DNA from 4 places in the Promicromonospora kroppenstedtii genome. Region 3 is predicted to be linked to each of the others. Evidence: riboswitches for the same ligand, from Rfam matches in the RefSeq annotation. Region 3 holds a riboswitch; each other region holds the start of a gene.
What was found. Region 3 has a riboswitch for cyclic di-AMP ahead of ACH47X_RS13530 (C40 family peptidase). Riboswitches for the same ligand answer to the same signal wherever they lie in the genome.
Positions count from the first base shown of each region.

Region 1: another riboswitch for cyclic di-AMP. It lies ahead of ACH47X_RS01660 (C40 family peptidase); the one in region 3 lies ahead of ACH47X_RS13530 (C40 family peptidase).
Region 2: another riboswitch for cyclic di-AMP. It lies ahead of ACH47X_RS09560 (C40 family peptidase); the one in region 3 lies ahead of ACH47X_RS13530 (C40 family peptidase).
Region 4: another riboswitch for cyclic di-AMP. It lies ahead of ACH47X_RS21570 (C40 family peptidase); the one in region 3 lies ahead of ACH47X_RS13530 (C40 family peptidase).

Region 1 covers NZ_JBIRYI010000001.1:370,144-372,338, reverse strand. The annotation lists gene ACH47X_RS01665 (FAD-binding oxidoreductase) at 1-1,024, shown strand, start outside; cyclic di-AMP (ydaO/yuaA leader) riboswitch at 1,233-1,388, shown strand; gene ACH47X_RS01660 (C40 family peptidase) at 1,389-2,195, shown strand, end outside.
Region 2 covers NZ_JBIRYI010000005.1:80,660-82,854, reverse strand. The annotation lists gene ACH47X_RS09565 (hypothetical protein) at 1-45, shown strand, start outside; gene ACH47X_RS09560 (C40 family peptidase) at 339-1,073, opposite strand; cyclic di-AMP (ydaO/yuaA leader) riboswitch at 1,075-1,239, opposite strand; gene ACH47X_RS09555 (hypothetical protein) at 1,434-2,195, shown strand, end outside.
Region 3 covers NZ_JBIRYI010000007.1:272,259-274,453, forward strand. The annotation lists gene ACH47X_RS13525 (universal stress protein) at 1-86, opposite strand, end outside; gene ACH47X_RS13530 (C40 family peptidase) at 249-1,001, opposite strand; cyclic di-AMP (ydaO/yuaA leader) riboswitch at 1,052-1,244, opposite strand; gene ACH47X_RS13535 (metal-dependent transcriptional regulator) at 1,410-2,126, opposite strand.
Region 4 covers NZ_JBIRYI010000015.1:23,581-25,775, forward strand. The annotation lists gene ACH47X_RS21565 (NAD(P)-dependent oxidoreductase) at 1-48, opposite strand, end outside; gene ACH47X_RS21570 (C40 family peptidase) at 166-1,038, opposite strand; cyclic di-AMP (ydaO/yuaA leader) riboswitch at 1,040-1,191, opposite strand; gene ACH47X_RS21575 (phytoene desaturase family protein) at 1,347-2,195, shown strand, end outside.

The sequences.
Region 1 (2,195 bases), on a different contig from region 3:
CTGGGGCGACGTCGCGGAGGCTCTGGCGCCGCACGGCCTGGCGATCTCGTCGGGCGACACCAAGAGCGTCGGCGTCGGCGGGCTCACGCTGAGCGGCGGTATCGGCTGGAAGGTCCGCAAGCACGGCCTGGCCCTCGACAACCTGGTGGCCGCCCAGGTGGTGACCGCGGACGGCGCGGTCGTGACCGCGAGCGCCGACGAACACCCGGACCTGTTCTGGGCGATCCGGGGCGGCGGTGGCAACTTCGGCGTCGTGACGTCGTTCGAGTTCGCGGCGCACCGGACCACGCGTGTCTTCTTCGGCAAGGTGTCGTTCCCCGCGAGGGAGGCCGCCACGGTGCTCCAGGGCTGGGCGGACTACCTGCGCACGGCCCCGGAGGAGGTCACGTCCATCGCCAACCTCGCCAACCCGCAGGCGGGCGGGCCGGAGGCCCCGGTGGAGGTGCACGTGGCGTTCGACGGCGACGACCCCGACGCCGCCGCGGCGGCGCTCGACCCGATCCGCCGGCTGGGGACGGTCGTCGCGGACGACGTCGCGCTGATGGACTACGCGGACGTCCTGGTGGAGGGCGGCACGCCGCCGCCCGGCATCCACGTGATCGCGCACGACGGCCTCGTGGACCACGAGTCGGTCCGGGAGACCCTGCGGATCCTGGCCGAGGTCGGCACGTCGGCAGGGGCGCCGTCGATCTCGATCCGGAGCCTCGGGGGCGCCACGGCCCGGGTGCCCAGCGACGCCACCGCCTACGCCCACCGGGAGGCGGAGCTCATGGTCACGACGTTCACCGGAGGCCCGGCGCCGGTGATCGAGGCCGCCCGGCCGGTGCTCGACGGACTGTGGGGCCGGCTCGCTCCGCACCTCAGCGGTGCGTACGCGAACTTCCTCACGACGGCCGATGAGACCGACGTCACAGCCGTCTACCCGAAGTCGACCTACGAGCGGCTCGCGCGGGTCAAGGAGCAGTACGACCCGAGCAATCTCTTCGCCCGCAACCACAATGTGCGACCTGGACGGATGTCCTAGTCGGGACCTTCGGCCCGGTGGGCGCCGCCCGGACTCCGGGCGGCGCCCACCGTTTAGCGCAGGTCGGACATTACGGTCAATAGATCCATCGCCTGTCCGAGTCGTCCGTAACGCGATCGTGACTTTCGGGCCGAGGTTCGTTACCGTCGGTCCGGCTCGCGGGGAATTCCGTGGGCACTCGAGGTGGACGCCGAGCCCTGTCACCACCGCGAGATCTGCTCTGAACAGATGACAGGGACGGGGGAACCAAGTACGTGGGCACCGCGAGGTGCCCTTGGGGTGAAGCCGCAACCAGCACGACGCGGCCGGGTCATTCTCCGATCCGAATCCGACAGCTCACCTCGTAGGCGCCGGGAGAAATGCTGTGAGTACACGCACGCCCGGGCGCCATCGTGCTGCCCACCCGCCCATCACCCCGCTGACCCCGTTCTCGCGTGCCGCAGCGCGCGGAATCTCCGCGACCGCCCGCCGTGGCGCGGTCGTCGCAGCCGGATCGGGACTCCTCGTCTCGCTGCTCGCCGCCCCGGCCCACGCCGCACCGGCGGACGAGCCCCAGGCCACCACCGCCGAGCTCAAGGCCGTCAAGGACGCGGTGCGCGACGCCGCCCAGGAGTCGACCACCGCGGACGTGGCCACCGCCGCGCTGACAACAGCCAAGGTGGACACCGCCCCGGCCGTCAAGGTCGCCTCCGACAGCGAGTTCACGCTGGAGACCGGCACCATCAAGGTGACGCCGGCCCCCGAGCCGGAGCCCGAGCCCGAGCCGGAGCCCGTCGTCGAGGCGGAGCCCGCCAAGGCCGAGACGACGGCGGCCCCCGCCGCCGAGAAGACCGAGAAGAAGGCCGCAGCGCCGGCCGCCTCCTCCGGGTCCAAGATCGTCGACATCGCCAGGCAGTACATCGGCGTCCCCTACGTCTGGGCCGGTTCGACGCCCGCCGGGTTCGACTGCTCGGGCTTCACGTCCTACGTCTACGCCCAGATCGGCATCACCCTGCCGCACTCCTCGGCCGAGCAGCGCTACGCCGGCACCGAGGTCTCGGCCGCCGACGCACAGCCGGGCGACATCATCTGGTCTCCGGGCCACGTCGCGATCTACGCCGGCAACGGCATGCAGATCGAGGCCCCGGTTCCCGGCCAGACCGTCCGGGAGTCCAAGATCTGGCAGGACAGC
Region 2 (2,195 bases), on a different contig from region 3:
GACCTGTTCGCGTTCATCGCGGACAGCTGCGACTGGCCGGAGTAGTCCGGTGTCCCGGAGACGCGCGGAAGGCGCCCCCTCCGGCATCGGGTCGGGACCCGGCGCGGAGGCGGCGCCTCGCGAAGTGCTGATACTACGGTGAGCGTCCGGCTCGAGCTCAGACTCTGCCTCTTGTCGTCTGAGCCTGCGGCTCCGCTCCGGGCGAGTGCCTCGTACCTCGGCCCTCACCCTGCGCTGCGCCTCCGGCTCAGACTCGGGCTTCTTGTCGCCTGAGCCTGCGGCTCCGCTCCGGGCGAGTGCCTCGTACCTCGGCTCTCACCCTGCGCTGCGCCTCCGGCTCAGACGACGCGGATGAAGGTCGGGCTGTTCTGCCACATCTCGGTGTAGCGCACCGGCATGCCGGCGGCCCAGGCCTCGATGATCATGCCGTTGCCGGCGTAGAGGGCCACGTGGCCGGGCGTCCAGACGATGTCGCCCGGCTCGGGGTACGTGACCTGGTAGCCGGAGCCGAGCATCGCGCTCGAGGAGTGCGGCAGAGAGACGCCGAGCTGCGCGTACACGTACTGGATCAGGCCCGAGCAGTCCATGCCCTCCGCCGGCGAGTTTCCGCCCAGCACGTAGGTGATGCCCAGGTAGTTGAAGGCGATGTTGACGGCCTGCTGGCCGACCGGGACCGGGTCCGGCGCGTCGACCGAGACGACGGCGGGGGCCTGGCCCTTCTCGCCGTCGGCGCCCTTCGTGGTGCCCAGGGTCTCCATCTCGATCGGCATCTTCGCGTCGGCCGGGACGGTCACGGTGGGCGCGGCGGCGACGGACTGCTTGGCCACCGCGGTGAGGGAGTTGAGGTCGACCGAGTTCAGCTTCGCGGTCTTGACCTCGGTCTTGAGGTCCATCGCCGGGGCCGCGTGGGCCGTCGTCGCGATGGTCGAGATGAGGACGCCGCCTGCGGCTGCGGCGATGGCGCCACGGCGGGCGACGGTGCCGGCGTTCTCGGTGGCGGTACGAGCGAGGATAGTCAGTGGTGTCTGGGCCGGGCGGCTGTCACGATGCCGTCCGCGGATGGAGTTCGTCACCTAATGTCTCCTGTACCGCCTGCGAGGTGAGCTGTCGGGTTCGGGTAGGAGTACAACCCGGCCGCACGGCTACTGGGGGGTTTCCGTCCGGCTTCACCCCGAGGGCGACGATCCTGCTGTCGCCCGGGAATGGGTCCCCCGCTCCTGTCTTGAACGTCTGAGTCATGAGCCGGTGACAGGACTCGGCGTCCGGCTCACGACTCCACCGTCGCGGTGGAGCAGAAGTCAAAGTACACACGTTCACGGGAAAAGTCACGATCGGGTTACGCATTACGGTCTGACCCAACGAAGAAGCAGATTTACGCCGTTCCGGTCTTCACGGTTATGACCGACATCACACATCGGCTAGCGTTCGGCGTCATGGCCGAAACGCAGCACCGCATCTCCGCGTGGTGGGTGCTTCCAATCAGTGCGATCGTCTGGTGGGCCTGCGGTTTTCTGCCCTGGATCGCGCAGCTGTCGTACCAGGTCACGGGCCTTGCCCGTGCGTCCGACGCCGCGGCGGCCGGGATCCGGCCGCTCCCCTTCACGGCCGACGGCGCCGTGGTCGGCCTGGTCGTCATGGCCCTGATGGGCGGACTGCTCGCCGGCGTCACGGCCCGCCTCCCCGCCTCGGCCGGTGCGGGTGCGGGCGCCGCGATCGCGGGCACCCTGCTCGGCATGGCGGGCGCGGCCGGCAGTTCCTGGTGGCTCGCTGCCGGCGCCACCGTGCCCGGCGACGCCATGCCGTTCGGGATGCTCGTCGTCACGGTCGGCTCGGGGCTCGTGGGCCTTGCCGCGGGGCTCCTGGCCGGCATCGGCCCGGCCGCGCTGCGCGGCGTCGCGCTCGCCCTCCCGGTGGTGCTCCTGGACGGTTGGCTCTGGGGCCTCCTGCCCGGCAACGACGTCTCCCCGATCGGCTCGTGGTGGGTGCTCGCGACGGCGCTCGGCGTGGCGTTCGGGCTCTGCGTGGACGGCAAGCCCCTCGACCTGCTCGGCTGGCTGCCGGCCGCGGGCACCGTGTGGGTGCTGCAGTCCGCCGGCCCCGCCCTGCTGACCGTGCAGGAGAACATCTGGCCGGGCTCGGCGCTCACCGAGAACCCGCTGTCGGCCGCCGGTATCGCGGGCCGCGAGATCGCCTCC
Region 3 (2,195 bases):
TGTGCGTAGGCGGTAGCCCAGTCCAGCGCGTGCAGACTCGCGGCCGATCCGTCCACCCCGACCAGTACGACCTCGGATCGTGTCATCGCCAGTCCTTTCTACGGCAGTGCACCTTTGCCCTCCAACGCTACCGGCGGAGCACCGGTATCGGGTAACCGGAGGCAAAAAGTCTGCAGAAAGATGGCAAAGCAGAGCGCCCGCCCGGTCGTGACCGGACAGGCGCTCAGCGAGGTGTTACGTGGCCGCGATCAGCCCAGGCGGATGAACGTCGGGTTCGACTGCCAGATGGTGCGGAAGTCGACCACGGTGCCCGGCTTGGACGCGTCGATCATGGTGTTGCCACCGGCGTAGATCGAGACGTGCCCGGGGGTCCACATCAGGTCGCCCGGCTGTGCCTCCGACGCCGGCACCTGCGTGCCGTAGCCGGACTGCGCCGAGGACGAGTGCGGCAGCGAGATACCGAGCTGGCCGTAGACGTAAGAAGTAAAGCCCGAGCAGTCGAAACCGCTCGGGCTGCTGCCACCGGAGACGTACGGAACGCCGATGTACCGGCTGGCGATGGAGATCACGGAGTTGCCGATCGCCGACGCCGGGACGTCGACGGACGATGCGGTCGAGACCGTAGTGGCGGCTGCGGCAGCGGCCTCGGCAGCCTCGGCGGCGGCGGCCTCAGCGGCCTCCTCCGCCTCCTTGGCGGCCAGCTCGGCCTGATAGTCCTCGTTGTCGGCAGCGGAGACCACCGAGACGGCGGACTTCTCGACGCTGAGCTCGGCGTCGGGCGCGACGGTCACGACGGGAGCGTTGGACAGGGACTCACGGGCCTGCGACGTCAGCGCGTTGAGGTCCACGGAGTTCATCTTGGCGGGGCCGGTCTCCAGCGGAGCGGCCTGCGCAGCCATCGCGCCACCGAACGTCGAGACCAGGAGCGCGCCACCTGCGGCGGCGACCGCGGTACGGCGACCGACGGCGGCGTTCTGGGCGAGCTCGGTGAGCGGAGTCACAGGGCGACGCGCAGCACGATGGCGTGCGCGGGTGGTACGTGCAGTCACGTAGTACCTCTCCTTGTACGCCTTCGAGGTCAGCTGTCGGGTTCGGGTGGGAGAAATCACCCGGCCGTGCGCTCCCGAAGGATTGCCCGGCTTCACCCCTAGGACGCACCCTGGCGCCCGATGGTGGGTCCCCCGCCTCTGTCATGCGGTCGTCTTGGGGCCCCGGCCGGTGACAGAGTTCGGCGTCCGTCCGGAGACTCCCTCGGAATAAACTCCGCGGGAGCGGTCCGAACGTACCCGACGTCACCCCCGATGTCACGTTCCGGCAACGAATGTCATGGCGTGTCGGACAGAGGGTGACACCTTTCCGGCAAAAGGGGCCATTTCGCACCCCCGTCGCCACCTACCGGGGCAACCGGATCAGGCGGTGGCGACGAAGAGGTGCCGGGCCAGGTCCTCGCCCAGCTCGAGCGCCGTCCCGGCGCCGTCGACCGTCACCGTGTACGTACCGTCGCTGAGCTCCGCCGTGATCCGCGAGCCGGGCACGAGGCCGGCGTCGGACAGGCGGGCCAGCAGCTCGACGTCCGTCTGCAGGGGCTCCGCGATGCGGGTCAGCGACGCCGCGAGCGGCTCGCCCTTCACGCCCTTCTTGGCCGCGGCCTCGAACGCCGAGGGCAGCGAGATCACACCGGCCAGGAACGGCACGTCCGTGTAGGCCTCGCCCAGCTCCGACAGGCCTGGGATCGGGTTGCCGTAGGGGTCGTGGTGCGGGTGGTCGAGCAGGCCCACGAGCCGCTTCTCCACCAGGTCGCTCATCACGTGCTCCCAGCGGCACGCCTCGACGTGCACGTGCTCCCAGTCGAGCTTGATCACGTCGGTCAGCAGGCGCTCCGCCAGGCGGTGCTTGCGCATCACGCGCATCGCCTTGTCGTGCCCGAGCTCCGTGAGCTCCAGGTGGCGATCACCGGTCACGATCACGAGCCCGTCGCGCTCCATGCGCGCGACCGTCTGCGACACCGTCGGTCCGGAGTGCCCCAGACGCTCCGCGATGCGCGCGCGCAGGGGGGTGATGCCCTCCTCGTCGAGCTCGTAGATCGTCTTGAGGTACATCTCGGTGGTGTCGATCAGATCCGTCACGTCAGCTCCCGTCATGCGCGCAGCCGCCCAGTCGCCCGTGGGCTCGGCGCCCCGGGCGTCGGCCCAGGT
Region 4 (2,195 bases), on a different contig from region 3:
GGACGGGAAGTCGAGGTCGAAGGGCACGTCCGGTACGAGGATCTTCACGCCGGGGACGTTACCGGACGGGGCGACGAAGCAGAGCGCCCGTCCGGCCGGTCCGGGAGGTGCTCCCGGTGCGGCCGGACGGGCGCTGCGTCCTGCGAGTGGTGCCTGGGCGCCAGGTCAGCCCGTCACCCGGATGAACACCGGGTTGTTCTGCCACATCTCCGTGTAGTGCACGGGGACGCCCTCCTGCTGGGCCTCGACGACCATGCCGTCGCCCGCGTAGAGCGAGACGTGGCCGGACGTCCAGACGATGTCGCCCGGCTGGGCCTCCGCGGCGGAGACCTGGTAGCCGACCGTCGACATCGAGGCCGAGCTGTGCGGGAGGCTGATCCCGAGCTGGGCGTAGACGTACTGGATGAGCCCGGAGCAGTCGAAGCCGCTGGGGGAGGCTCCGCCCCACACGTAGGGCACACCCACGTACTCGAGGGCGAGGTTGACGGCCTGCTGGCCCAGGTCCGCGGACGACGCGGCGGCCGCGGCCACCGCCTCGGCCTCGGCGGCCGCTGCCTCAGCGGCGGCCTTCGCCTCCGCCTCGGCCTTCGCCTTGGCTTCTGCCTCGGCCTTGGCGCGCGCCTCGGCCTCCGCCTTCGCCTTGGCCTCGGCGATACCGGCCTTGGTCTCGGCGTACGGGGTCACGCTGACGCGGCCCTGCTCGGCCCAGAAGTCGGCGTCCTGCGCGACCTCGACCTTGGTCACGAGGTTCTCGGCGAGACCCGCGCGGGCCGTGCTGTCGAACGTCTTGTTGGCGAGGGTGGTCTGGGTGTGGGACTCGGCAGGAGCGGTGTGGGCGGTCTGGGTGAAGACCGACGCGAGCATGCCGGAGGTGACTACCGCGATCGCGCCGGTACGGGCGGCGTTCTCGGCTGCTGTCTGGGTCAGAGCGGTGAAGGGGGTGAGGGCGGGGCCCTCGGCGCGATGCCGCGCCCGGTTGCTGGGTCGGTTTACCTGGTCGTCCGCCCAGTCGTGGGTGCGGTCGGTGAGTACGGTCACCAGTGATCTCCTCGGACGCCTACGAAGTGAGCTGTCGGGTTCGGATGGGGAGAGCAATCACCCGGCCTCACTAGGAGGCTTCACCCCGAGGACACTCGCGTGCCCGGCTTACCTGGTTCCCCCGCCCCTGTCACGTTCTGGCTGCTCAGGACCGGTGACAGGGTTCGGCGTCCGGACCTGGACCTACCCGTTGCTGGGGAGGCGAGATCGACCGTACTCGTCCGGCGCGCAATTGTCACGATTAGGTCACATACCGTCTTGTGATGGAACGTCCCTGGCAATGAGTGCCCCGTGCCACCATGGCGTGCATGTCCGATTCCACGCTTGACGCCCTGGGCGCCCGGTACGACGTCGTGGTCGTGGGCGCCGGTCACAACGGCCTCACCGCGGCGGCCTACGCGGCCCGTGGCGGGCGCTCGGTCCTCGTCCTGGAGCGCGCGGACCACGTCGGCGGCGCCGCCGTCTCCGCCCGCCCGTTCGCGGGCGTCGACGCCCGCCTGTCCCGCTACTCCTACCTCGTCTCGCTCCTGCCGCGTCGCGTGGTCGGCGAGCTCGGCCTGCCGATCCGCCTCGTGCGCCGGCGGTGGTCGTCCTACACCCCGGTGGCCGACGGCGGCCTGCTCGTCGACACCCAGGACGACGCCGCGACGCGCGCCTCGTTCCGCCGGCTCACCGGGTCCGACGCCGACTTCGAGGCCTGGGGTCGGTTCTACGCGATGACGGCCGAGGTGGCCCGCCGCCTCGCGCCCACGCTCACGGAACCCCTCCTCCCGCGCTCCGCCGTCCGCGACCTCGTCACCGACGGCGTGGGCGCCGAGGCATGGCGCGCCCTGTTCGAGGAGCCCCTCGGTGAGGTGCTGCGCCGCACCTTCGCCGACGACGTCGTGCGCGGTGTCGCCGCCACCGACGGGCTGATCGGTACGTTCGCGGACCTCGACGAGCCGTCCCTGCGGCAGAACCGCTGCTTCCTGTACCACGTGATCGGCAACGGGACCGGCGACTGGGACGTCCCCGTGGGCGGCATGGGGGCCGTCTCGGGCGCCCTGCGCGACGCCGCCGTGGCCGCCGGCGCGACGATCGTCACCTCGGCCACGGTGACCGGGGTGGACCCGGGGGCCGTGGGCGCCGAGGTCGCCTGGACCGACGCCGGCGGGCGC